Regions from separate parts of the Bordetella genomosp. 6 genome, predicted to be linked through region 2. Evidence: predicted binding sites of a transcription regulator. Region 2 holds the regulator's gene; each other region holds the start of a gene.

Region 1 (5,616 bases), 1.1 Mb from region 2:
GCACCGCGCCGGGCACGTGCGCGCGCAACTGCGCGCGCACCGCCTGCAGGACATCGGCGGACTGGCCGCGCTTGGGAATGATCACGCCTTGCAGCGGACTGATGAACAGATACAGATGGCTAGCGGTTTCCTCGACCTGGGCCACCGCCTCCCATGGCATGGTACCGCTGGCGCCGGCGGCGGCGTCATCCACGCCGCGCGGCCCGAAGTCCAGCGTGTGCCGGCCCAGGAAGGGATTGTCGGGCTGGCGGCCCAGCGCGCGGCGCACGTTGCCGCGCGCCAGCCGCGGCAGCACGTACTCGTAGCCCGCGGCCAGCAGCGCGAACACCGCCAGGCCTACGGCCAGCGCCTGCCCGTAGGCCGGCAGCGCCGCGCCCCAATCCAGCTGCCCGCCGTCCCACACGCGCAGCAGGATCACCGCCAGCAGGCCGGCGGCCAGCAGGACGGCAAAACGCAGGTGCGACGCGCGGCGGCGGCGGCGCAGCGCCGGGCGCTGGTACGCATAGGCGGTGAATGCGGCATAGTCGTCGACCGTCAGGTCGACCACCATGCGCACCGGCGCGCTGCTGTCGGGCGCCTGCGCCATCAGATATCCAGCTCCGCCAGGTTGCCCTTCTCCTCGATCCAGGCACGCCGCTGCGACGACTCGCCCTTGCCCATCAGCATGTCGAACATGCGGGTGGTGTCGCCGGGAGTCAGGTCGCCGTAGCCGACCGGCAGCAGCCGGCGGGTGTCCGGGTTCATGGTGGTCTCCCACAGCTGTTCGGGATTCATTTCGCCCAGGCCCTTGAAGCGGCTCACGCTCCAGGCCGACTCGCGCACGCCTTCCTTGCGCAGCTTGTCCTGCGCGGCTTCCAGTTCGCCGGCGTCCAGGCAGTAGATCTTGCGCGCCGGCCGCTTGCCCTGCGCCGGCACGTCCACCCGGAACAGCGGCGGCCGGGCCACGAACACATTACCGGCTTCGATCAGCTTGGGAAAGTGCCGGTAGAACAGCGTCAGCAGCAGCACCTGGATGTGCGAGCCGTCCACGTCGGCGTCCGAGAGGATGCAGATGCGGCCATAGCGCAGGCCCGACAGGTCGGGCTCATCGCCCGGGCCGTGCGGGTCCACCCCGATCGCCACCGAAATATCGTGGATCTCGTTGTTGGCGAACAGCCGGTCGCGGTCGACCTCCCAGGAGTTGAGCACCTTGCCGCGCAGCGGCAGGATGGCCTGGAACTCCTTGTCGCGCCCCATCTTGGCCGAACCGCCGGCCGAGTCGCCCTCGACCAGGAACACTTCGGTGCGGCTGGCGTCGCTGGACTCGCAATCGGTCAGCTTGCCCGGCAGCACGGCCACGCCCGAACTCTTGCGCTTTTCGACCTTCTGCGCCGAGCGCTGGCGCGCCTGCGCCTGGCGTATGGCCAATTCGGCCAGCTTCTTGCCATATTCGACATTGCTGTGCAGCCACAGGTCCAGGGCGCTCTTGGCAAAGCCGCCCACCAGGCGCACGGCGTCGCGGCTGTTCAGGCGCTCCTTGATCTGGCCCTGGAACTGCGGGTCCAGCACCTTGGCCGACAGCACGAAGCTGGCGCGCGCGAACACATCCTCGGGCAGCAGCTTGACGCCCTTGGGCAACAGGCTGTGCAGCTCGGCGAACCCCTTGACCGCGCCGAACAGGCCTTCGCGCAAGCCCGACTCATGGGTGCCGCCGGCCGGGGTCGGGATCAGGTTGACGTACGACTCGCGCACCACGTTGCCGTCCTCGGCCCAGGCCACCACCCATTGGGCGCCCTCGCCCTCGGCGAAGCTGTCGTGGTCGGCCCCGGCGTACTGCCGGCCCTCGAAGAACGGGATCATCAGCTCGGCGCCGGCCAGCGCCTCGGCCAGGTAGCCGCGCAGGCCCTCCTGGTACTGCCAGGTGCGCGTGTCGCCGGTTTTCTCGTTGACCAGCGACACCTTCACGCCCGGCAGCAGCACGGCCTTGCTGCGCAGCAGGTGGGTCAGCTCGGCCATCGGAATGGCCGGGCTGTCGAAATACTTGGCGTCGGGCCATACCCGCACGCGGGTGCCCGACTTCTTGCGCCCGCCCTCGGGATACGGCGCCAGCGCTTCGATCACGTCGCCGCCGGCGAACACCAGCCGGTGCGCGGCGCCGTCGCGCCACACCACCACCTCCAGGCGGGTGGCCAGCGCGTTGGTGACGGACACCCCCACGCCGTGCAGGCCGCCGGAGAACGCGTACGCGCCGCCGCCCTGCTTGTCGAATTTGCCGCCTGCGTGCAGGCGCGTGAAAACCAGCTCGACGACCGGCGCGTTCTCTTCCGGGTGCAGGCCGACCGGAATACCGCGTCCGTCGTCCTCGACCGAAATGCTGCCGTCGCCGTGCAGCGTGACTTGAATCTGCTTGCCGTAACCGGCCAGCGCTTCGTCGGCCGCGTTGTCGATGACCTCCTGCACGACGTGCAGGGGGTTCTCGGTGCGGGTATACATACCCGGGCGCTGGCGCACAGGCTCCAGCCCCTTCAGAACGCGGATCGACGCTTCGGTGTAACGTGGTGTGGCCAAGTTATCCCCAACATCTGTGGAAAAAAACCGACATTTTACGGACAAGTCCATATTCGGCGCGGCTCCAGGTGGGATGCGCACGCGCTGACCAGCCGCGAATTCGGTACGATGAACATTGTGACAGCCGCCGGACCCTTTTGTGGGCCCGGTGACGCCGCAACATCCTACACAAAACCGGCAAACCCTGTTGTTAATGACAGTGGTATGCTTTAATCCTTCCTACACGTCGAACAAGAACAGCGGCCACATGCTCCATGCACGGGCCGCGCAGCGGAATCCGAGAATCACCATCATGAGCGAGCAAATCAAGAACGTCAGCGACGCCAGCTTCGAGGCAGATGTGCTGAAATCCGGCCAGCCCGTGCTGGTGGATTACTGGGCCGCCTGGTGTGGCCCCTGCAAGATGATCGCCCCCATCCTCGAAGAGGTGGCTTCCGAATACGCCGGCCGCCTGACGGTGGCCAAGCTGAACGTGGACGAAAACCAGGACACGGCGGCCAAGTACGGCGTGCGCGGCATTCCGACCCTGATGCTGTTCAAGGACGGCCAGGCCGCCGCCACCAAGGTCGGCGCCCTGTCCAAATCGCAGCTGACCGCATTCCTGGACGGCGCGTTGTAAAATCCGGGAATGCGCCGCCGACCGGCCCGCGCATTCCCCCTGATTCCCGCGCGGGCCCGTCCGTGGCCCGCCGCCCGAACCCTTCTTCTTACCTCCCCCTACATTCACCGCGATGCACCTCAATGAACTGAAGGCGCTGCACGTGTCGCAGTTGCTGGAAATGGCCGCCGGCCTGGAAATCGAGAACGCCAACCGCCTGCGCAAGCAGGAGTTGATGTTCGCCATCATGAAGCGGCGCGCCAAGCAAGGCGAACAGATCTTCGGCGACGGCGTGCTGGAAGTCCTGCCCGACGGCTTCGGATTCCTGCGCTCGCCGGACACCTCGTACCTGGCCAGCACCGACGACATCTACATCTCGCCGTCGCAGATCCGCCGCTTCAACCTGCACACCGGCGACTCCATCGAAGGCGAAGTGCGCACCCCGAAGGACGGCGAGCGCTATTTCGCGCTGGTCAAGGTGGACAAGGTCAACGGCTCGCCCCCCGAAGCGATCAAGCATCGCATCATGTTCGAGAACCTGACGCCGCTGCACCCCAACCAGGTGATGCGTCTGGAACGCGACATCAAGAGCGAGGAAAACCTCACCGGCCGCATCCTCGACATTTTCGCCCCCATCGGCAAGGGCCAGCGCGGCCTGATCGTGGCGCCGCCCAAGTCCGGCAAGACGGTCATGATGCAGCACGTGGCCCACGCCATCACCACCAACTACCCGGATGCCGTGCTCATCGTCCTGCTGGTCGACGAGCGTCCCGAGGAAGTGACCGAAATGCAGCGCACCGTGCGCGGCGAAGTGGTGGCCTCGACCTTCGACGAACCGGCCACCCGCCACGTGCAGGTCGCCGAAATGGTCATCGAGAAGGCCAAGCGCCTGGTCGAGATGAAAAAGGACGTGGTCATCCTGCTGGACTCGATCACCCGCCTGGCCCGCGCCTACAACACCGTGGTGCCGGCCTCCGGCAAGGTGCTGACCGGCGGCGTGGACGCCAACGCCCTGCAGCGCCCCAAGCGCTTCTTCGGCGCGGCGCGCAACCTCGAGGAAGGCGGCTCGCTGACCATCCTGGGCACCGCCCTGATCGAAACCGGCAGCCGGATGGACGAAGTCATCTACGAAGAATTCAAGGGCACCGGCAACTCCGAAGTGCACCTGGAGCGCCGTCTGGCCGAAAAGCGCGTCTACCCTTCCATCAACCTGAACAAGTCGGGCACCCGCCGCGAAGAGCTGCTGATCAAGCCCGAACTGCTGCAGAAGGTGTGGGTGCTGCGCAAGTTCATCCACGACATGGACGAAATCCAGTCGATGGAATTCATCCTCGACAAGATGCGCGCCACCAAGACCAACGCCGAATTCTTCGACATGATGAAGAAATAAGCCTGGCCCGCGCCATGCCTGTCCCGACCCCCGGCCCGCGCCGGGGGTTTTGCTTTGCGGCGCGGCTCAGTGCTCTGGCTGCGGCTCCTGCTGGCGCGTCGGCGCGCGCGACTCCACCGGCGTCACCTTGGGGTCGTCCCAGGTGCCGGTGACCGCATACTCGGAAGACATGGCGCGCGCCAGCGGCTGCTTGAGCAGCCACTGCGTCACGAAAGCGCCCAGGCCGATCAGCGGATTGACCAGCGCGGCCGTCACGGCCGCCGCGCCGCTGGCGTCCAGGTTGGGCACCACCACCGCCCGCATGTCCCAACGCTCGTCCACGATATTGGTGGTGCCGGCCAGGACGATCCCGGCCACCGGGCCGCTCAGCTTGTAGCCCTCGGTCGTCAGCACACCCTGGCTGAGCGACATGTCGCCGCGGATCGTGTCGAACGGGAACCCCTCGCGCAGCAGCCCGCCCGGGTTGGCGTCCAGGCGCGCCAGCCGCTGCAGCGACTGCAGCGACAGCAGCTCCAGCAGGCGCGCGGCGCGCGAATTCACGTGCAGGAAGCGGCCATTGTCCAGACTGACGCGCGCATTGCCTTCCAGCTCGGCCAGGTTGTGCGACCAGGGCAGATTGCGCCAGGTGACGGTACCCTCCAGGCTGCCCTTGCCCCCGCCCACGGTCTGCGGCAGCCCGACCCGGTCCAGGAACTTGCCCAGGTCGCTGAACTCGGCGTTGGCCTGCACGGTCAGGCCGCGCTGCGTGCCGTCCAGGCGCCAATTGCCCGTGGCGTCGAGCCGGGCGGCGTCGTTGGCGATCTGCAGCTTGTCCAGCCGCCACAGGCGGCCGCGCTCCATGTTCGTGCCGACCAGCTGCAGGCTGCCCAGCTCCTTGCCGTACAGGCTGAATTCCTGGGCCTGCAGATCGATGGCGGGGATATCCTCCAGGTCGTTGCCGGCCGACAGCGCATCCTCTTCCTGGCGCGTGTCCTCCTCGCCCGCCAGCGCCAGCCGCTTGAAACGGCCGGTCACGCGGCCGGCGATGGCGCCCGAGGCCTCGGTCCACTCCAGCGTGCCCTGCGCCTGGCGCGAGTCCACC
Region 2 (5,616 bases):
CTCGCCGCGCACCCGGAATACGCCGCGGGTGAAGTCCGCATCGTTGCGGGTGTACTGCATGGCCACCAGCCGCGCCAGCACCTCGCGCCGGGAAATCCGGTCGCCGGTGCGCAGGATCAGGACCATGGCGTGGTAGTCGCCCGGATTGCCGATACCGTAGATGCAGGAAACCGTGCCCACGATGACCGTATCGCGGCGCTCCAGCAGGCTTTTGGTGGCCGACAGGCGCATCTGCTCGATGTGCTCGTTGATCGACGAATCCTTTTCGATGAAAAGGTCGCGGGTCGGCACATAGGCTTCGGGCTGGTAATAGTCGTAGTACGACACGAAATACTCCACCGCGTTGCGGGGGAAGAATTCGCGCATCTCGGCGTACAGCTGGGCGGCCAGGGTCTTGTTGGGCGCGAGCACCAGGGCCGGACGGCCCAGACGGGCGATCATGTTGGCCATGGTGTAGGTCTTGCCCGAGCCCGTCACGCCCAGCAGCGTCTGGAACATCAGGCCGTCCGAGATGCCCTCGGTCAACGCGTCGATCGCCCCCGGCTGGTCGCCCGCGGGAGGATACGGCTGATAGAGGTGAAACGGGCTGTCGGGGAATTCGACGAATCCAGGAGCGGTCATGATAGACTGTCTCTCAGGGTAAACCCCCCATTATCCACAGCCCTTCCTACCGCGTCCACCCACCCTTCCCTACACCCATGAGCACTCTTTTCGCTTCCGTCGAACTCGCGCCGCGCGACCCCATTCTTGGCCTGAACGAACAGTACAACGCCGATACCCGTCCCGGCAAAGTGAACCTGGGCGTGGGCGTGTACTACGACGACGAAGGCCGCATCCCGCTGCTTCAGGCCGTGCGCAAGGCCGAGGTGGCCCGCATCGAGGCCGCCGCCGCGCGCGGCTACCTGCCGATCGAAGGCATCGCCGGGTACAACAAGGGTGCGCAGGCGCTGCTGCTGGGCGCCGACTCGCCGCTGGCCGCCGAAGGCCGCGTGCTGACCGCGCAGGCCCTGGGCGGCACCGGCGCGCTGAAAATCGGCGCCGACTTCCTGCGCCAGCTGCTGCCGCAGTCCAAGGTCCTCATCAGCGATCCCAGCTGGGAAAACCACCGCGCCCTGTTCGAGCGCGCCGGCTTCCCGGTCGAGACCTATCCCTATTACGACGCCGCCACCCATGGCCTGAACTTCGACGCCATGCTGGCCGCCCTGCAGGCCGCGCCCGAACAGACCGTCGTGGTGCTGCACGCCTGCTGCCACAACCCGACCGGCGTGGACCCCACCCTGCAACAGTGGGAACAGATCGCCGCCGTGGTCAAGGCGCGCAATCTGGTGCCGTTCCTCGACATCGCCTATCAGGGCTTCGGCGAAGGCCTGGAACAGGACGCCGCCGTGGTGCGCATGTTCGCCGCGCTCGACCTGACCATGTTCATCAGCTCGTCGTTCTCCAAGTCCTTCTCGCTGTACGGCGAGCGGGTCGGGGCCCTGACCGTGGTGGCCGGCAGCAAGGACGAGGCCGCCCGCGTGCTCAGCCAGCTCAAGCGCGTGATCCGCACCAACTACTCCAACCCGCCCACGCACGGCGGCACGGTGGTGTCCACGGTCCTGAACACGCCTGAACTGTTCGCCCTCTGGGAAAAGGAGCTGGCCGGCATGCGCGACCGCATCCGCCTGATGCGCAAGGAACTGGTCGAGAAGATCAAGGCCCAGGGCGTGGCGCAGGACTTCAGCTTCGTGCTGGCGCAGCGCGGCATGTTCTCGTACTCGGGCCTGACCGCCGCCCAGGTCGATCGCCTGCGCGAAGAGCACGGTATCTACGCCGTGTCCAGCGGCCGCATCTGCGTGGCCGCGCTCAACAGTCGCAACATCGACGCGGTCGCGGCCGGCATTGCCGCGGTGCTGAAGTAACAAGCGCCACCCGGCCGGCATCGAAAAGCGGAGCCCTTGGCTCCGCTTTTCTTTTGCGGCTTGCTTTTTTCCCGCCCGTCCGCCAGAATGGCGCTGTATATCCATACAGTCCGCAAAAGCGGGTCATCGCCATGGCCACCAAACTCACGGAACGCCAGCAGGAAATCCTCGATCTCATCCGCCAGACCGTGGCGCGCACCGGCTTTCCGCCCACCCGGGCCGAAATCGCGCAGGCGCTCGGCTTCCGGTCGCCCAACGCCGCCGAAGACCACCTCAAGGCGCTGGCGCGCAAGGGCGCCATCGAACTGACCGCCGGCGCCTCCCGCGGCATCCGTCTCAAGGTGCCCGACAGCGCAACGCCCTCGGCCCAGCTTACGCATCCGCTGCTGGCGCAGCTCGTGCTGCCGCTGGTGGGCCGCGTGGCGGCAGGCAGCCCCATCCTGGCCAGCGAGCACGTCGAGCGCGAGGTCGGCGTCGACCCGGGCCTGTTTGCCCAGACGCCCGACTACCTGCTGAAGGTGCGCGGCATGAGCATGCGCGACGCCGGCATCCTCGAAGGCGACCTGCTCGCCGTCAAGCGCGCCGCCGAGGCCCGCAACGGCCAGATCGTGGTGGCCCGACTGGGCGACGAGGTCACGGTCAAGCGCCTGCAGCGCCAGAACGGCCGCATCGAGCTCCTGCCCGAGAACCCCGACTTTGCTCCCATCGTCGTGGCCAACACCGACGAATTCGCGCTCGAAGGCATCGCGGTCGGCCTGATCCGCACCCAGCCGCTGCACTGAGCCGACGAAGAAAGAAGCCCCCACGCTGCGCCCGCTACGCGGGCTTGCTGCCCCCCGAGGGGGCTTTTTTGCCTTGGGACGGCCCGGCGGAAAGTCGTGCCCCCACGCTGCGCCCGCTACGCGGGCTTGCTGCCCCCCGAGGGGGCTTTTTTGCCTTGGGACGGCCCGGCGGCAAAAAGGGCAAAAAGGGCAAAACGCCGAAGGGAAAAAAACCGCGCGCCGGATGTTCCGACGCGCGGTGGCATGACGCGTTTGGCTTACCAGGCGTACCGATAGCCGACGTGAAAGCTCCATGGAATGGTGAAGCGGCTGCCCTTGCTGTACTCGTACGAAGCAAACAGGCTGCTGTGCCTGCCAAGCGCCGCCGCCACACCCAAGTCAAGTTCGGCGCGCCCGCCCCGCAGTTTGACGTCATGGCCGATGTCGTTGGTGCGCACCTTGCCCACGCCATCGAACTCCTGCAACCAGCTCAGCTTGGCGTACGGCTGCACCAGCTTGCCGTTGCCCAGATCCAGCCTGCGCCCTACCTGCAGGCCTGCCCGGCCCAGCAGCGACTTGGTGCTTTCCACGTCGACGCGCACGCCATTGCTGGCGGTATAGTCCGCCCCGCCCGAACGGAACAGCGCCACTTCGACCTGCGGTTCCACGAACCAGTCGCCGGCCCATGTGAAACGCCTGCCGGTCTCCAGCGACAGCCCGATGCCATTGGCGCGATACTTGCCCGTCACACGCGCGCCACGCTGGCCGTCGGCCTTGAAATCGTGCTCGTAGCGGTTCACGCGCACAATGCCGTCGAGGTAGAAGCCGCCATCGCCGATATACGTCGCATAGGCGCCCACATGCAGGCTGTCGCTGTTGCCACGGGCGCTCTGCGCCAGCTTGCGACGTGCACGGCTGTAGCCGGCTACCGCACCCACGTGCCAACGTCCCTCGGCCGCCGGCAACGCCGTATCGGCGCCAATCTCGATTCCGCCCACGGTCTGGGTGAACCTGTCCACCGCCTTGTTGTCCAGGCGTTGGCGTTGCGCGAACGAGCGTGCCCACACCCCGCCGGCTGCCGGCGTAAGCCGCAATTCACCCATGCGTTTGCTCAGGGCGTTCATCTCCGCCTGCCAGATACCTTGCGGCGAACTTGCCGTGCCCAGCATGGCCAGAACCGGCCCGGTCAGGATGCCGCTGCGGGGCATGTAAATTCCATCGCCGGGATTGCCGGCGGGCGGCAGCGGCTGCGCGTGCGGTTCGTCCTGCGGCCGGGCTCCGGGCTGGGGACCAGGCTGCCCCTGCGCACCAGGTTCCGCCCCAGGCCCGGGTTCCACCTCAGGCCCGGGTTCCACCTCAGGCCCGGGTTTCATCTCAGGCCCGGGTTTCATCTCAGGCCCGGGCTTTGCATCGGGTTGGGGATTGGCATCGGGCGCGGGCAGGCCCTCCGGCCGCTGCTTGGACGCATCGGGCCCCGCCTGAGGCGCCTCTCCGGGCGGCGAAGGCAACCGGCCGTCCTCGCCCTCGGCGGGAGTGCCGCCCAGCTCGGGACGCGGAATATCGATGTGGGTCCAGCCATCGTCGGCGGGCCCGCCATCTTCCCCGATGGGGTGGCCGTCCAGGCTGGGCGGCGACAGCAGGATGTCGTTCCAGCTATCGTCGATGGCCATGCCATCGAGATCTATCGTTGTCCAGCCGTTCTGATCGTCGACGGGCCTGCCATCTTCCCCAATGGGGCGGCCGTCCAGGCCGGGCGCCGGCAGCAGGATGTCGTTCCAGCCGCCGCCGATGTCCCTGCCACCCAGATCTATCGTTGTCCAGCCGCTTTCATCGTCGACCGGCCCGCCATCGAGCATGGGTACGCTGACGGCGGGCGCGCCCTGCGGCCCGGACGCAGCCATGGCATTCTGGGCCTGCGCCGGCGCCAGCCAGGCCGCCAGCGACAATGCGCCGCATACGCCGGGCCAGGCCAGGCGCCGCCGCGCCGGAGCCATTGATCGAGATCGGAATTTGCATGAAATGGATGAGTCTGAGGACATGGGTACAGGAGAGGGGTGACATCCATGCGGCGCTGCCGGCAAGAAGCGCAGCCGCCGCAGGATTGCTATGCGCCGGGTGCATCAACATCTCGCCGCCACCCGGCACGAACAGTGCGGCGTGGACGTAGTCTCGCCAACACCACCTCCCCTGAAAGCCAGCGGTCAGACCCTCCTGATGTTGACTTTTCCTACCCCCCCCCCCCCCCTAACAACTACATGATGTAGTACCAATCCCGAAGATTGGTGGGGCATACGACGTGACCGCCGGCCACGCGCGTGCCGCAGGCGCGCGCGCTTACTGTACCGGGGGTATATGCGCGTCCTGCACCACCTTCTCCCATTTCCTGATTTCGCTCTCGACAAACGTGGAGAACTGCTGCGGCGTGCTGGATACGGATTCAACGCCCAGGGCAGCCAGCTTGTCGCTGACATCGGGCAAGGCGGCCACGCGGGCGATCTCCTTGGCCCAGGCGGCCGTGATGTCCGCGGGAATACCGGCCGGCCCCATGAAGCCGACCCAGGACGTCACGAAATAGCCGGGGTATTTTTCGCCGATGGCCGGCACCTCGGGTAGCGACTTCAGCCGTTTCTCGCTTGCCACCGCGATGTACTTCAGTTTGCCTGCCTTGACCTGCGGGTCCATCAGGAAGACGGAGTCGAACGTCAGGTCGACCTCGCCCGCCACGCCGGCCATGACCGAGGGGCCGCTGCCCTTGTACGGCACATGCACCATGTCGACGCCCGCGAGCGATTTGAACAGCTCGCCGCCCAGATGGATGATGGTGCCGTTTCCCGACGACGAATAAGTCAGCGAGCCCGGCTTCTTCTTGAGCTGGCCGACGAGCTCGTCCATGCTGTTGACGGCCGTGCGAGGGTTGGCCGTGATCGCCAGCGGAATCATTCCCGCCATGCTGA
Region 3 (5,616 bases), 930 kb from region 2:
GGGGCCGCGCACCAGGCGCAGCGCCTGGCCGTTATGGCTGGGGCGGTGCTGCTGCATGCCCAGGGGCTGGGCGGGAGACAGCAGCCAGAAGGGGCGCTCCAGCGGCTCGGGCTGGCCCGTGGCGGGGCCCGCCGGTGGCGGGTCGTGCGCGGCCTGCCAGCGGTTGGCCTGTTCGGGACGGTGATCGGCCGCCGGGCGGGCGCGCAGCACCCGTTCGCGGCCCAGGCGGGCGCCCAGCAGGTCGAGCAGGCGGGCATGGTCGGCCGGGGTGCCGCCGGGCTCGGGGAACAGGCAGGTGCTGGCGGCCGGCTGGGGCACGGTGTCGGGCGCGTGCAGGCCGACGGCGATGGCCGGCGCGGGCAGGACCAGGCGCCCCAGCCGCTCGCGCAGCAGGCCGAGCAGATGGGGCGTCTGCCAGGCCGGCTGGGCCAGCGCCAGCGTCAGTTCGGTGGGCGCGCAGGCGCGCCGGCCGCGCTCGTGGTCCAGGCGCAGCACGATGCGCTCGACCGCCCGCTGGTGCGCCGCTAGCCAGCCGCTGAGTTGTTCGCACAGGCGTTGCGCGACATGCAACAGGGCCGGCGCGTGTTCGACATAGTCCATCAGTTCGATGCGGCGTGCGAAGCTGGCGGGCGGCCGGACCCAGGCATGGGCCTGGGCGGCCTGGCCATAGGCGGCGTCCAGCGCGCGCAGCAGCTCGACGCCGCCGCGTCGCTGCAGGCCGCCGCGCGGCAGGGCGCGCAACTGGCCCAGCGTCTGGCAGCCGATATCGTGCAGCCAGTCCAGCCGCGCCTGGGCCGGTGGCAGCAGCGCGGGCGACAGGCGGTCGAGGCGGCGCGCCAGCGTGGCGTCGCGCAGGACGCGGCGCGCGGCGCCGCGGGCAGGGTCGCGCGCCAGCAGCCAGGCGCCGGCCGCATGCGGCGCCATGCCCAGGCTGGCATCCAGGCCGAGCGTGCGCAAGGTGGCGGCGACACGCCGGTGCAGGGCGCGCGGGCCGCCGAAGACCTGCAGGCTGGCGCCGACGTCCAGCAGCACGCCGTCTTCGGCCAGGGCGACCTGCGGGGTGTATTGCAGCAACGCCAGCGCGGCATCCTGCAGGGTCTGCGTTTCGGCCGCGGGCGCGCGTTCCAGCAGGATGGCCTGTGGGGCAATGGCCAGCGCGCCGGCGCGCCGCATGCCGGGCCGGATGCCGGCCAGGCGCGCGGCGGGCGAGCAGGCGCTGACGCATTCGCGCTCGAGCACGGCGCACACGCCCTGGTCACGAGACCAGTGCGGGCGTACGGCGTCCAGCGACAGGCTGCGCAGGAAGACGGCGATCCAGAGGCGCATGGGGAGCGGGAAAAACGGACAGGCCGGCGCCGGTTTCGAGGCCGATGTGGACAGGGTGTTCGCAGGCGGGGCCGCGGCGCTTGACGATGCGTATCGACAGGCCGCCAGGCGCCGGCGCCAGCGCCAGGCGCAGCACGGCCGGCGAGGCGTGCTGTTCGGCGGCGGCCGGGCGCAGGGCCACGAACAGGGCGTCGCCGCCCTGGGCCGCCAGGTGCAGGCGGCGCAGCGATTCGGGGCGGACCTGCGGCAGCCAGCACAGCAGGGCGGCGCAGCTGCCGGCCTTGAGGATCTGTTCGGCCGCCCACAAGGTGTCGGCGGGCCGTTCGGGCGCCACCCACAGCAGCTGGCGCGGATCCAGCCGCCAGCTTGCCCAGCTGGCGATATGCGGCGCATGCGGCGGTTGCACCAGCGCGATGGCGCGGCGGGCCTCCAGTTGGGCCAGGGCCGGGCGCAGCAGGCGGATCTCGCCGCTGCCAGGCTGGGGCAGCAGCAGTTCGACCAGGGCGCCCAGCGGCCACCCGCCGCCGGGCAATTGGGCCGACAGGTCGGCGTAGCCGGTGGGCAGCTTGCGCGTCGGGCCGTGCGCCAGTTGCGTGGCGCGCCAGAGGGCGGGATGGATGCGTTCGGGGGCCAGCATGGTCAATCTCTATTTCACTGTATGAATATACAGTATTTTTGGGATTACCAGGAGCCGGCGCGCTATAGAATGGAAAATTCCAGGGCCTGGCGGCCCGCCTGGAGTCGTGCATGGTGCCAAGCGCTTCCATCGAAATTCTGCCCAATCCCGATATTCCCGTCCGGCAGCTGTTCATCCTGCTGCATGGCGCCGGCGGCGCGCCGGATGACATGGCCGCGCTGGCCCAGGCGCTGCGCGCCGCCTTTCCCGCTTCGGCGGTGATGATTCCCGAAGGCTTCGAGCCCTACGATGGCGGGCCGCGCGGACGGCAGTGGTTCGCGCTGCAGGGGATCACCGACGAGAACCGTCCCGAACGGGTGGCGCGGGCCATGCCGGCGCTGCTCGATTATGTCCGGGCCGCGCAGCAGCGCTTGGGCCTGCTGCAGTCCGACACGGCGCTGGCCGGTTTCTCGCAGGGTGCGATCATGGCGCTGGAGGCCGTGATCGCGCACGACGGGCTGGCCGGGCGGGTGCTGGCGTTCTCGGGCCGCTATGCGCAACTGCCGCGCAGCGCCCCGCAGTACACCACCATCCACCTTCTGCACGGCGCGGCCGACGCGGTAATGAACGTGGCGCATGCGCAGGCCGCGCAAGAACGCCTGGACACCCTGCATGGCGATTCGACCATCGACGTGGCCACGCAGGTGGGCCATCAATTGCATCCGGCCCTGATCGAGCGCGCCATCGTGCGCCTGCAGACCTGCGTGCCGCTGCGCAGCTGGGAAGAGGCGCTGGGCTTGAAGCAGGCCCCGCCCGACGGCTCCACGCTGCACTGAACGCGCTTATTCCCAGCCGCCGCCCAGCGCCAGGAACACGGCGATCTGGTCGCCGGCCAGCTGCGCCTGCGAAGCCGCCAGCGCGCTTTCGTTGCCGGCCAGCGTGCGCTCGGCATCGAGCACGGTCAGGTAATCGGTCTTGCCCAGCCGGAACAGCTGGCGGGCCTGCGCGGCGGCCTGCGCGCCTTGCTCGCGCGCGGCGCGCAGCGCGGCGTCGCGATCGAGCTGGCGCGCGTAGGTGACCAGCGCGCTTTCCGTCTCGCGCAAGGCATTGAGCACGGTGGCGTCGAAACGCGCCAGCGCGCCCTTGGTCGAGGCCTCGGCCTGGGCGATGCGCGCCTGCGCGGCGCCGGTGTTGGGCAGGGTCCAGCTGATCAGCGGGCCGACGCTCCAGCTGAAGGTGCCCGGTTCGCCGAACAGCGCGGCGGGGCCGGCCGAGGCGCTGGACAGCCCCAGCGAAATCTTCGGATAGAGATCGGCGGTGGCCACGCCGATGCGGGCGGTGGCGGCGGCCAGGCTGCGTTCGGCCTGGCGGATGTCGGGCCGGCGGCGCAGCAGCGCCGCGCCGTCGCCCACCGGAATGGCCTGGGCCAGCCGCGGCGGGCGGACACAGGCCAGCAGGCCTTGCGGCAATTCGGCCGGGGCGTGGCCGGTCAGCGCCGCCAGGCGGTACAGCGCGGTGCGCTGGCCTGCCTGGAAGGGCGGCAGTTCGGCCTGCAGTTGTTCGAGCTGGCTGCGCGCGCGCGCGACGTCCAGCGTGGTGCCGCGGCCGGCGGCCAGCAGGCGCCGCACGGCATCGACCGATTGCTGCTGCACCTGTACCGAGTGGCGTGCCGAGTCCAGTTGCATGCCGGCGGCGCACAGGTCGGCATAGGCGCGCGCGGTCTCGGCGGCCACCGTCACGCGCGCGGCGTCATAGGCCGCCTGGGCGGCCTGGGCGTCGTCCTGCGCGGCCTCGATGGCCCGGCGGATCTGGCCGAACAGGTCCAGCTGATAGGACACGCCCATTCCGCCCGAGTACGACCAGCGGTCCTGCGGGCGCAGTCCGGGTTGCAGCTCCTGCACGCCCGAGGCATGGCCGAAGGCCGGCGCCGCGCTCACATCCACCGTGGGCTGCTGGCGCGCCTGGGCCTGGCGCGTGACGGCCTGGGCGCGCTCCAGGTTGGCGGCGGCGACGCGCAGATCGGCGTTGGCCGCCAGCGCCTGCTCGACCAGGCTGTCGAGCTGTCCGTCCTGGTACAGGCGCCACCAGTGCGGCGGCAGTTCGTCCTGCCGGTAGACCGCCTGCTCGCGCGCCTGCACGAATGGCGCGGCGGCGGCCGAGCGTTTGGCCGCCGCCTGGTCGGGCAGGCGATAGTCGGGGCCGACGGCGGCGCAGCCGGCCAGAGCCAGGGCCAGGGTCAGCGGCAGGAGAGAGCGTATGGACATGACAACAACGATGCGAAAAAAACGGAATCAGGATGGGCGGGGGCCGGCTTCGTCGATGGCGACGGTGGCGGTCTGGCCGGCCACCAGCCGCACGCCGGCGGGCACCTGGTCGATCCGTACGCGCACCGGGATGCGCTGGGCCAGCCGCACCCAGTTGAAGGTCGGGTTGACGTTGGGCAGCAGATTGGCGCCGGTGCTGCGGTCGCGGTCGGCGATGCCCAGCGCGATGCTCTCGACATGGCCGCGGATCGCGCGCGAATCGCCCATCAGCGTGACGGTGACGCCATCGCCTTCGTGGATGCGCGCCAGCTTGGTTTCCTCGAAATAGCCCTCGATGTAGAACGAGCCGGCGTCGACCAGCGCCATCACGGGCTTGCCGGCGCTGGCATAGGAGCCGGCGCGCAGGTCGAGGTTGGTGACCCGTCCGGCCACGCCCGCCACCACGCGGCTGCGCGCCAGGTTGAGCCGGGCGGTATCCAGCTGCACTTCGGCCTGCGCGCGCGCGGCCTCGATCTGCCGCAGGCGCGTCTGGCTCTGTTCGAGCGCTTCGGCGGCCACCAACTGGCCCAGGGCCCGATTGCGCTTGACATCGCGCAGCGCCTGCTCGTGCGCTACCTGCTGCGCGCGCAGCGCTGCCTGCGCCTGGTCGTAGGCCAGCTGGAAGCGCGCCCGGTCGATCTCGAACAGCACGTCGCCGGCCCGCACATCCTGGTTGTCGCGCACCGGCACGGCGGTCACCAGCCCCGAGACGTCGGGGGCAACCTGCACCACATAGGCCTTGACCCGGCCGTCGCGGGTCCAGGGTTCGAGTTCGTAATGCGCCCATAGCTGCCAGCCGGCATACACGGCGGCGGCCACGACGGCAGCGGTGACGGCGAATTTGCCGAGCGCGGCGGGACGCAGCGATTGCGGGAATTTCATCTTCTCATCTCTGGAAAATATGCGGGGAAATCAGCGAGGCGCCATACAGCAGCACGATGAACAGCGCCAGGTCGAACAAGGCCGGATGCCACACCAGCCGGTAGAAGCCGATGCGCGCCAGCGCGCGCCGCGCGATCCAGGCCACGCCCAGCGTCAGCACGCCCAGCACCAGCAGCCAGGGGAAATAGACGCCGTACAGATTGAACTCGCCGATCATGATGCAGGGGACTCCACGTCGCGGCCGGGCCGGTAGGCGGCGGCCTCGGGAAAGAACGCGCGGCGCAGGCCGACCAGCGCCACCACGGCGCGTTCGCGCGCCGCATGCGCGACCGGCGTGTTGCTTACGCTGTACAGGGCCCGGTCGATGGTTTGCAGCAGTTCGGCCGGCCGTCCGCCGTCGTGGCCGCCCGGGCGCCTGCGGAACAGGCCGGCCAGCGCGCGCAGCACCGGCTGGATGGCCGGATCGGCCATGGGCAGGTGGCGGCGGGC
Region 4 (5,616 bases), 1.3 Mb from region 2:
AAAGGCACCCGCAAAGGTGCTGCCTCTCCGGACCCGGAAGGCTCTCTTCCTGATGCCTTGTCGCGATAAAAAGGCACCCGCAAGGGTGCTGCCTCTCCGGGCCCGGAAGGCTCTCTTCCTGATGCTTTGTCGCGATAAAAAGGCACCCTTGCGGGTGCTGCCTCTCCGGACCCGGAAGGCCCTCTTCCTGATGCTTTGTCGCGATAAAAAGGCACCCGCAAGGGTGCTGCCTTTCCGGACCCGGAAGGCCCTCTTCCTGATGCTTTGTCGCGATAAAAAGGCACCCGCAAGGGTGCTGCCTCTCCGGGCCCGGAAGGCTCTCTTCCTGATGCTTTGTCGCGATAAAAAGGCACCCTTGCGGGTGCCTTTTTATCGCGGAATGCCGTGCCAGGCTCAAACGCGTCAACGTTTGCATGCCGGACACGACCGCGGTCTCGATCAAGCCGACTTGGCTTTCTTGAGAACCAGCTTTTCCTTGATGCGCGCGGACTTGCCCGAGCGGCTGCGCAGGTAGTACAGCTTGGCGCGGCGCACGTCGCCGCGGCGCTTGACTTCGATGCCGGCGATTTGCGGCGAGTACAGCTGGAACGTACGTTCCACGGCTTCGCCCGACGAGATCTTGCGCACGATGAACGACGAATTCAGGCCGCGGTTGCGCTTGGCGATGACCACGCCTTCGAAAGCCTGAACGCGCTTGCGGGTGCCTTCGACCACGTTGACGCTGACCACGACGGTGTCGCCGGGGGCGAATTCGGTTACGGCATTGCCGCCGGTGAGGCGAGCAATTTCTTCCTGTTCCAGGATAGCGATGAGGTTCACGAGAACTCCTTGATCATCTTGCCTTGCGGACGGTATTTGCCAGGATTTCTTGTCCGTCGCCTGTCATGCGCCACAAGTGGCGCCTGCCGCTCCGTCGGTATGGCTACCGCCGGATGCCGCGACCAGGCAACGGCTATTGGGTTTCCGCAAGCAGAGGATGAGGTTTGGCAAACCCAACATTCTACATCAAAAGCGCGGATAAGGCCGCTGCCCGCCACCCTCCGGCCCTATTTACGTTACTCTAGCGGCACGGGCAGCCCATATACACCGGGACTCGACCCCGCTCCAGCGGACATATCCCAACGCAATGTCGTACACGTCCCTTATTTTGGTGGTAATGGCTGCCATGGCCCATGCGGCCTGGAATCTGCTGGCCAAGCGCGCCGCGATGGTCGGCCCCATGTTCGTCTTTGCCTATGGCCTGGCGGCAACCATACTGTATGCCCCCTGGGTGATCTGGGTGCTGGCGCACGACGGGATGGTCTGGAGCTGGCCGGTGGTGCTGTGCATCCTGGCATCCAGCATGTTGCATCTAGGCTACAGCCTGTGCCTGCAACGCGGCTACCAGGTCGCCGACCTGTCCGTCGTGTACCCGATCGCGCGCGGCACAGGCCCCCTGCTCTCGACCATGGGCGCCTTCACGCTGCTGAGCGAACCGGCCACCACCACCGGCATTGCCGGCATGCTGTGCGTGGTCGGCGGCGTACTGCTGATTGCCACGCAAGGCCGGCTGGGCATGTTCCGGCAGGCGCAGGCCTGGGTTGGCGTGCGCTGGGGCGTGGTCATAGGCCTGTTCATCGCAGCCTACACCGTGGTGGACGCCTATGGCGTAAAGATGCTGCTGATCATGCCGGTGCTGTTCGACTGGTTCACCTGCGCCACCCGCACGCTGATGATGACGCCCCACGTGCTGCGCCGGCGGGCCCAATACTGGCCGGCCATGCGTGGCTATTGGCACCTTGCCATTGCGGTGGGCGTCCTGTCGCCGCTGGGCTACATCCTGGTGCTGTACGCGCTGCGCAATGGCGCGCCGCTCAGCCTGGTTGCACCGGCCCGCGAAATGTCGATGATGCTGGGCACGCTGGCGGGCATGTTCCTGCTGCGGGAAAAAGTAGGCATAGGCCGGCTGGCTGGCTGCCTGGCCATCCTGGCCGGCGTGGTGCTGCTGGGCTCGAGCTGAGCCCGGATCAGAACCCGCCAGCCGCGCCCAGCCACATCAGCGCCGGAATCATGGCGCCCCATACCGCCACCAGCAGCACGTCGATGATCTTGGCCTTGGTGCTCAATACTTGCGCCGCCGCGTCGCCAAGCCCGGCCTGAGCGTGAAGCGGCTGGGCCTGGGCTTGGACCTGGGCAGGCTGGACAGCCTGGGCAGGCCGGGGCTGGCTGGCCGTGCAAGGCTGCGCCTGGCCCGGCGGCGTCGGCGGGAACGGCCATTTGCGCTGCGGCACGGCCGCGCCGGCCCATGCGCGCGCCAGGCGGCGCAACGCGCCCAAAGTGCGGCCAGGCATGGCCGTCGGCAAGGATGTTGCAGCGTCAAGCGTCGTAGCGATAGTCATGTCGACTCTCCTGGTGTTGAAGCCGGCGGGCTTCGAGGCCCCGGCTCTGCGCGGACCACGCCGCGGAATGCATTTCCAACCACTGCCGCGACGGGCGCGGCCCCCTTACCACTGGCAACGTCGCGGCGGCGCCAGGCGCCTGCGGCGACGCGCCGCTAAAACAAGGCCAGTTGCCCGGGCTGGACGCGCGCCTCGCGCCGGCCGCGGGCCGGCGGCAAGCCGGGCTCGAGCGGCGGAATGAACCGATGCGTGTCGAGTTCGGGGCGGTGGCGGTTCAGGCCCAGCTTGCGCGTGGCCAGCGCAAAACGCTGACGCAGCAAATCGGCCCAGATGCCGGTGCCGCGCATGCGCGACCCAAAGGCCGTATCGTTGCGCCGGCCGTTGCGCAGGTCTTCGATACGGTGCAGCACGCGCTGGGCCCGATCCGGGAAATGCGCCTGCAGCCAGGTTTCGAAGACCTCTTTCACTTCCCAGGGCAGGCGCAGCACGGTGTAGCTGGCGTAGCAGGCGCCAGCCGCGCTGGCCTCGTCCAGGATGTGCTCGAGGGATTCGTCGTTGATGAACGGGATGACCGGCGCCACCAATACGCCCACCGGCACGCCGGCCTGCGCCAGGGTGCGCACCGTCTGCAGCCGCCGGTACGGCGCCGAGGCGCGCGGCTCCAGCGTGCGGGCCATGGCGGCATCCAGCGTGGTGATGCTGACGAATACCGTCACCAGATTCTGGCGCGCCAGCTCCTGCAGCAGGTCGAGATCGCGCTCGACCAGGGCGTTCTTGGTCACCACGGTGAGCGGATGGCGTGTCTGCAGCAGCAGTTCGAGCATGCCGCGCGTCAGGCGCCAGGTGCGCTCGATGGGTTGGTAGGCGTCGGTGGCCGAGCCGATGTTGATGGGCGATGCGCGGTAACCGGGACGGGCCAGCTCGGCGCGCAGCGCGGCGACCGCGTTGGCCTTGGCCACCAGGCGGGTTTCGAAGTCGAGCCCCGGCGAATAGCCCAGGTAGGCATGCGTGGGCCGTGCGTAGCAGTACACGCAGCCGTGCTCGCAGCCCCGGTAGGGATTGGCCGCCACGTCGAACGGAATGTCGGGAGAGTCGTTGCGCGACAGCATCTTGCGGGCTTGCTCGGCCTGCACGGTGGTGCGCGGAGCCGGCGCCTGGGCGCAAGCATTCGGGGACGCATCATCGCCCTCTACGGCGATGGGGATGGCCCGCCGCCCGCCCTGCCCGGGCGCGCCGGCGCCCAGCGCCAGAGCGGCTGCGTCGGAACCTGCGGTGTAGTCGGGGTTGGCCCAGCCATCGTCGACGCGGACCCGGTCGGTTTGCTGGAAGCGGTGCGAAACATTAGTAACCGCACCCCGACCGCGCAAGGCGGCGGGGGCGGCAGCCGGGGACCCAAAACCGGCGGAAAAAGAATGTTCGGTGCTTGCCATGAATGCACTGTACAAAAACACAGTACTTTTGACAAGCCCCGCAGCCCTTGCGAGCCATGCATCGAATTTACCCCAAGACGGCGGCGCCGTCCGGGGAAATCATTTCATCCTTTGGAAATCGCCCGGAAAGCCGCGTCCAGCAAGGGTTTGGATTAAAAACAACAGCCTGGCGGAAGGCCTTGCGGCCACCTATTCGAGCATGCCGGCGGCCGCCGTCTGGTGCGTGGCCTCGTCGATCAGGATGAACGCGCCGGTGGCCGCGATCGCGGCGTACGGATCGGTCGCCAAGGTCTCGCGCGTCAGCAGCGAGACGCGGCCGATATCGTTCATGTGCAATGCGCCATCGGCGTTGGACACCTCCTGCAGTTCATGGATGTCGCGCCGCGTATGCACCGCGCTGATCTTCGCCGAAGTCAGCCGCGTGCCATGCTTGAGCAGATAGCGGCGCGCGGGATTGAGCGGCCGCGCATCCAGCCAGCACAGCTGCGCGTCGAACTCGCGCCCCACGCGCGCCGGCGCCTGCGCATGCGCCAGCACATCGCCGCGCGAGACATCGACATCGCGATCCAGGATCACCGTCACCGAGTCGCCGCTGACCGCCTCCCGCAGCTCGCCGTCGAAGGCCAGCACCCGCTGCACGCACGCGCGCACCCCGGACGGCTGCACCACGACTTCGTCGCCTGGACGCAGCACGCCGCTGGCCACGCGGCCGGCGTAGCCGCGAAAATCGTCGGCCCGTTCGCCGCCGTGGCGCGCCACCCATTGCACCGGCAGGCGCAATGGCAGGTCGCGGCCGTCTCCCGCCAGGTCCAGCCCTTCGAGCAGGGTCAGCAAGGGCTGTCCTTCGTACCAGGGCGAACGCGGCGACAGGTTGACGACATTGTCGCCATGCAACGCCGACAGCGGCAGGATGTGAAACGCCGGCAGCGCCAGCCGGCGCGCCAGCTCGCCGTAGGCTGCGCCGATGCGCTCGAACACGGCCCGGTCCCAGTCGACCAGGTCCATCTTGTTGACGGCGACCACGATGTGCTTGATGCCCAGCAGGCGCGCGATGGCGCTGTGGCGCTTGGTCTGCGCCAGCAACTGCCCGTCGGCCGCCCGCGTCGCGTCGACCAGGATGATGGCGGCATCGGCGGTGGACGCCCCGGTCACCATGTTGCGCGTGTACTGCTCGTGGCCCGGCGCGTCGGCGATGATGAACTTGCGCAGGGGCGTCGAAAAATAACGGTAGGCCACATCGATGGTGATGCCCTGCTCGCGTTCGGCCTCCAGGCCATCGGTCAGCAGCGAGAAATCGATGCCGTCGCCGGCCACGCGCTTGTGCTTGGCGCGCGAGATGGCGTCGAGCTGGTCGGCGAAGACGCCCTTGCTGTCATACAGCAGGCGGCCGATCAGCGTCGACTTGCCGTCGTCGACCGAACCGGCGGTGATCAGGCGCAGCACGCCGTTGTCGGCGCCGGCCAGGAAAGAATCGTTCAAAGCGTTCATGCAGGTCCCCAGTAGGCGCGCCCGGCGCGCCGGTGTTCAGGTATCGGCGGGCTCAGAAATAGCCTTCGCGCTTGCGGCGTTCCATTGACGCCTCGGAGGTCTGGTCGTCCATCCGGGTGGCGCCGCGCTCGGTGATGTCGGTGACCGCGGTCTCGGCGATGATGGCGGCCGCATCGGCCGCCTCGGAAGCCACCGGGCAGGTGCACGAGATATCGCCCACGGTGCGAAAGCGCACCGCCAGCCGCTCGACGGTTTCGCCCTCGTCCGGCGGCGTCAGGCGCGTGACTGGCACCAGTAGCCCCTTGCGCCGCACCACCTCG

What was found. Region 2 encodes LexA, which represses DNA repair genes until DNA is damaged. Its sites were predicted from a motif close to ACTGTATNNNNATACAGT; they were not measured.
Region 1: a site for LexA is predicted at 2,731-2,748, ahead of CAL11_RS08275 (DNA topoisomerase IV subunit B). Genes of this name have one in related genera too.
Region 3: a site for LexA is predicted at 1,980-1,997, ahead of imuA (translesion DNA synthesis-associated protein ImuA). Genes of this name have one in related genera too.
Region 4: a site for LexA is predicted at 3,815-3,832, ahead of CAL11_RS07140 (PA0069 family radical SAM protein). Genes of this name have one in related genera too.

Annotation. Positions count from the first base shown of each region.
Region 1 covers NZ_CP021107.1:1,745,823-1,751,438, reverse strand. Annotated here, with positions in the region: gene CAL11_RS08280 (YcxB family protein) at 1-586, opposite strand, end outside; gene CAL11_RS08275 (DNA topoisomerase IV subunit B) at 586-2,598, opposite strand; gene trxA (thioredoxin TrxA) at 2,840-3,166, shown strand; gene rho (transcription termination factor Rho) at 3,279-4,535, shown strand; gene CAL11_RS08260 (YhdP family protein) at 4,602-5,616, opposite strand, start outside.
Region 2 covers NZ_CP021107.1:2,840,391-2,846,006, forward strand. Annotated here, with positions in the region: gene uvrB (excinuclease ABC subunit UvrB) at 1-621, opposite strand, end outside; gene CAL11_RS13280 (amino acid aminotransferase) at 699-1,901, shown strand; gene lexA (transcriptional repressor LexA) at 2,033-2,683, shown strand; partial or broken gene CAL11_RS13290 (autotransporter outer membrane beta-barrel domain-containing protein) at 2,941-4,727, opposite strand; gene CAL11_RS13295 (tripartite tricarboxylate transporter substrate binding protein) at 4,997-5,616, opposite strand, start outside.
Region 3 covers NZ_CP021107.1:1,910,578-1,916,193, forward strand. Annotated here, with positions in the region: gene CAL11_RS09015 (Y-family DNA polymerase) at 1-1,239, opposite strand, end outside; gene imuA (translesion DNA synthesis-associated protein ImuA) at 1,256-1,963, opposite strand; gene ypfH (esterase) at 2,074-2,778, shown strand; gene CAL11_RS09030 (efflux transporter outer membrane subunit) at 2,785-4,206, opposite strand; gene CAL11_RS09035 (efflux RND transporter periplasmic adaptor subunit) at 4,234-5,127, opposite strand; gene CAL11_RS09040 (DUF1656 domain-containing protein) at 5,132-5,344, opposite strand; gene CAL11_RS09045 (FUSC family protein) at 5,341-5,616, opposite strand, start outside.
Region 4 covers NZ_CP021107.1:1,507,770-1,513,385, reverse strand. Annotated here, with positions in the region: gene rplS (50S ribosomal protein L19) at 439-819, opposite strand; gene CAL11_RS07150 (DMT family transporter) at 1,127-1,999, shown strand; gene CAL11_RS07145 (hypothetical protein) at 2,007-2,378, opposite strand; gene CAL11_RS07140 (PA0069 family radical SAM protein) at 2,534-3,808, opposite strand; gene CAL11_RS07135 (sulfate adenylyltransferase subunit 1) at 3,998-5,296, opposite strand; gene cysD (sulfate adenylyltransferase subunit CysD) at 5,349-5,616, opposite strand, start outside.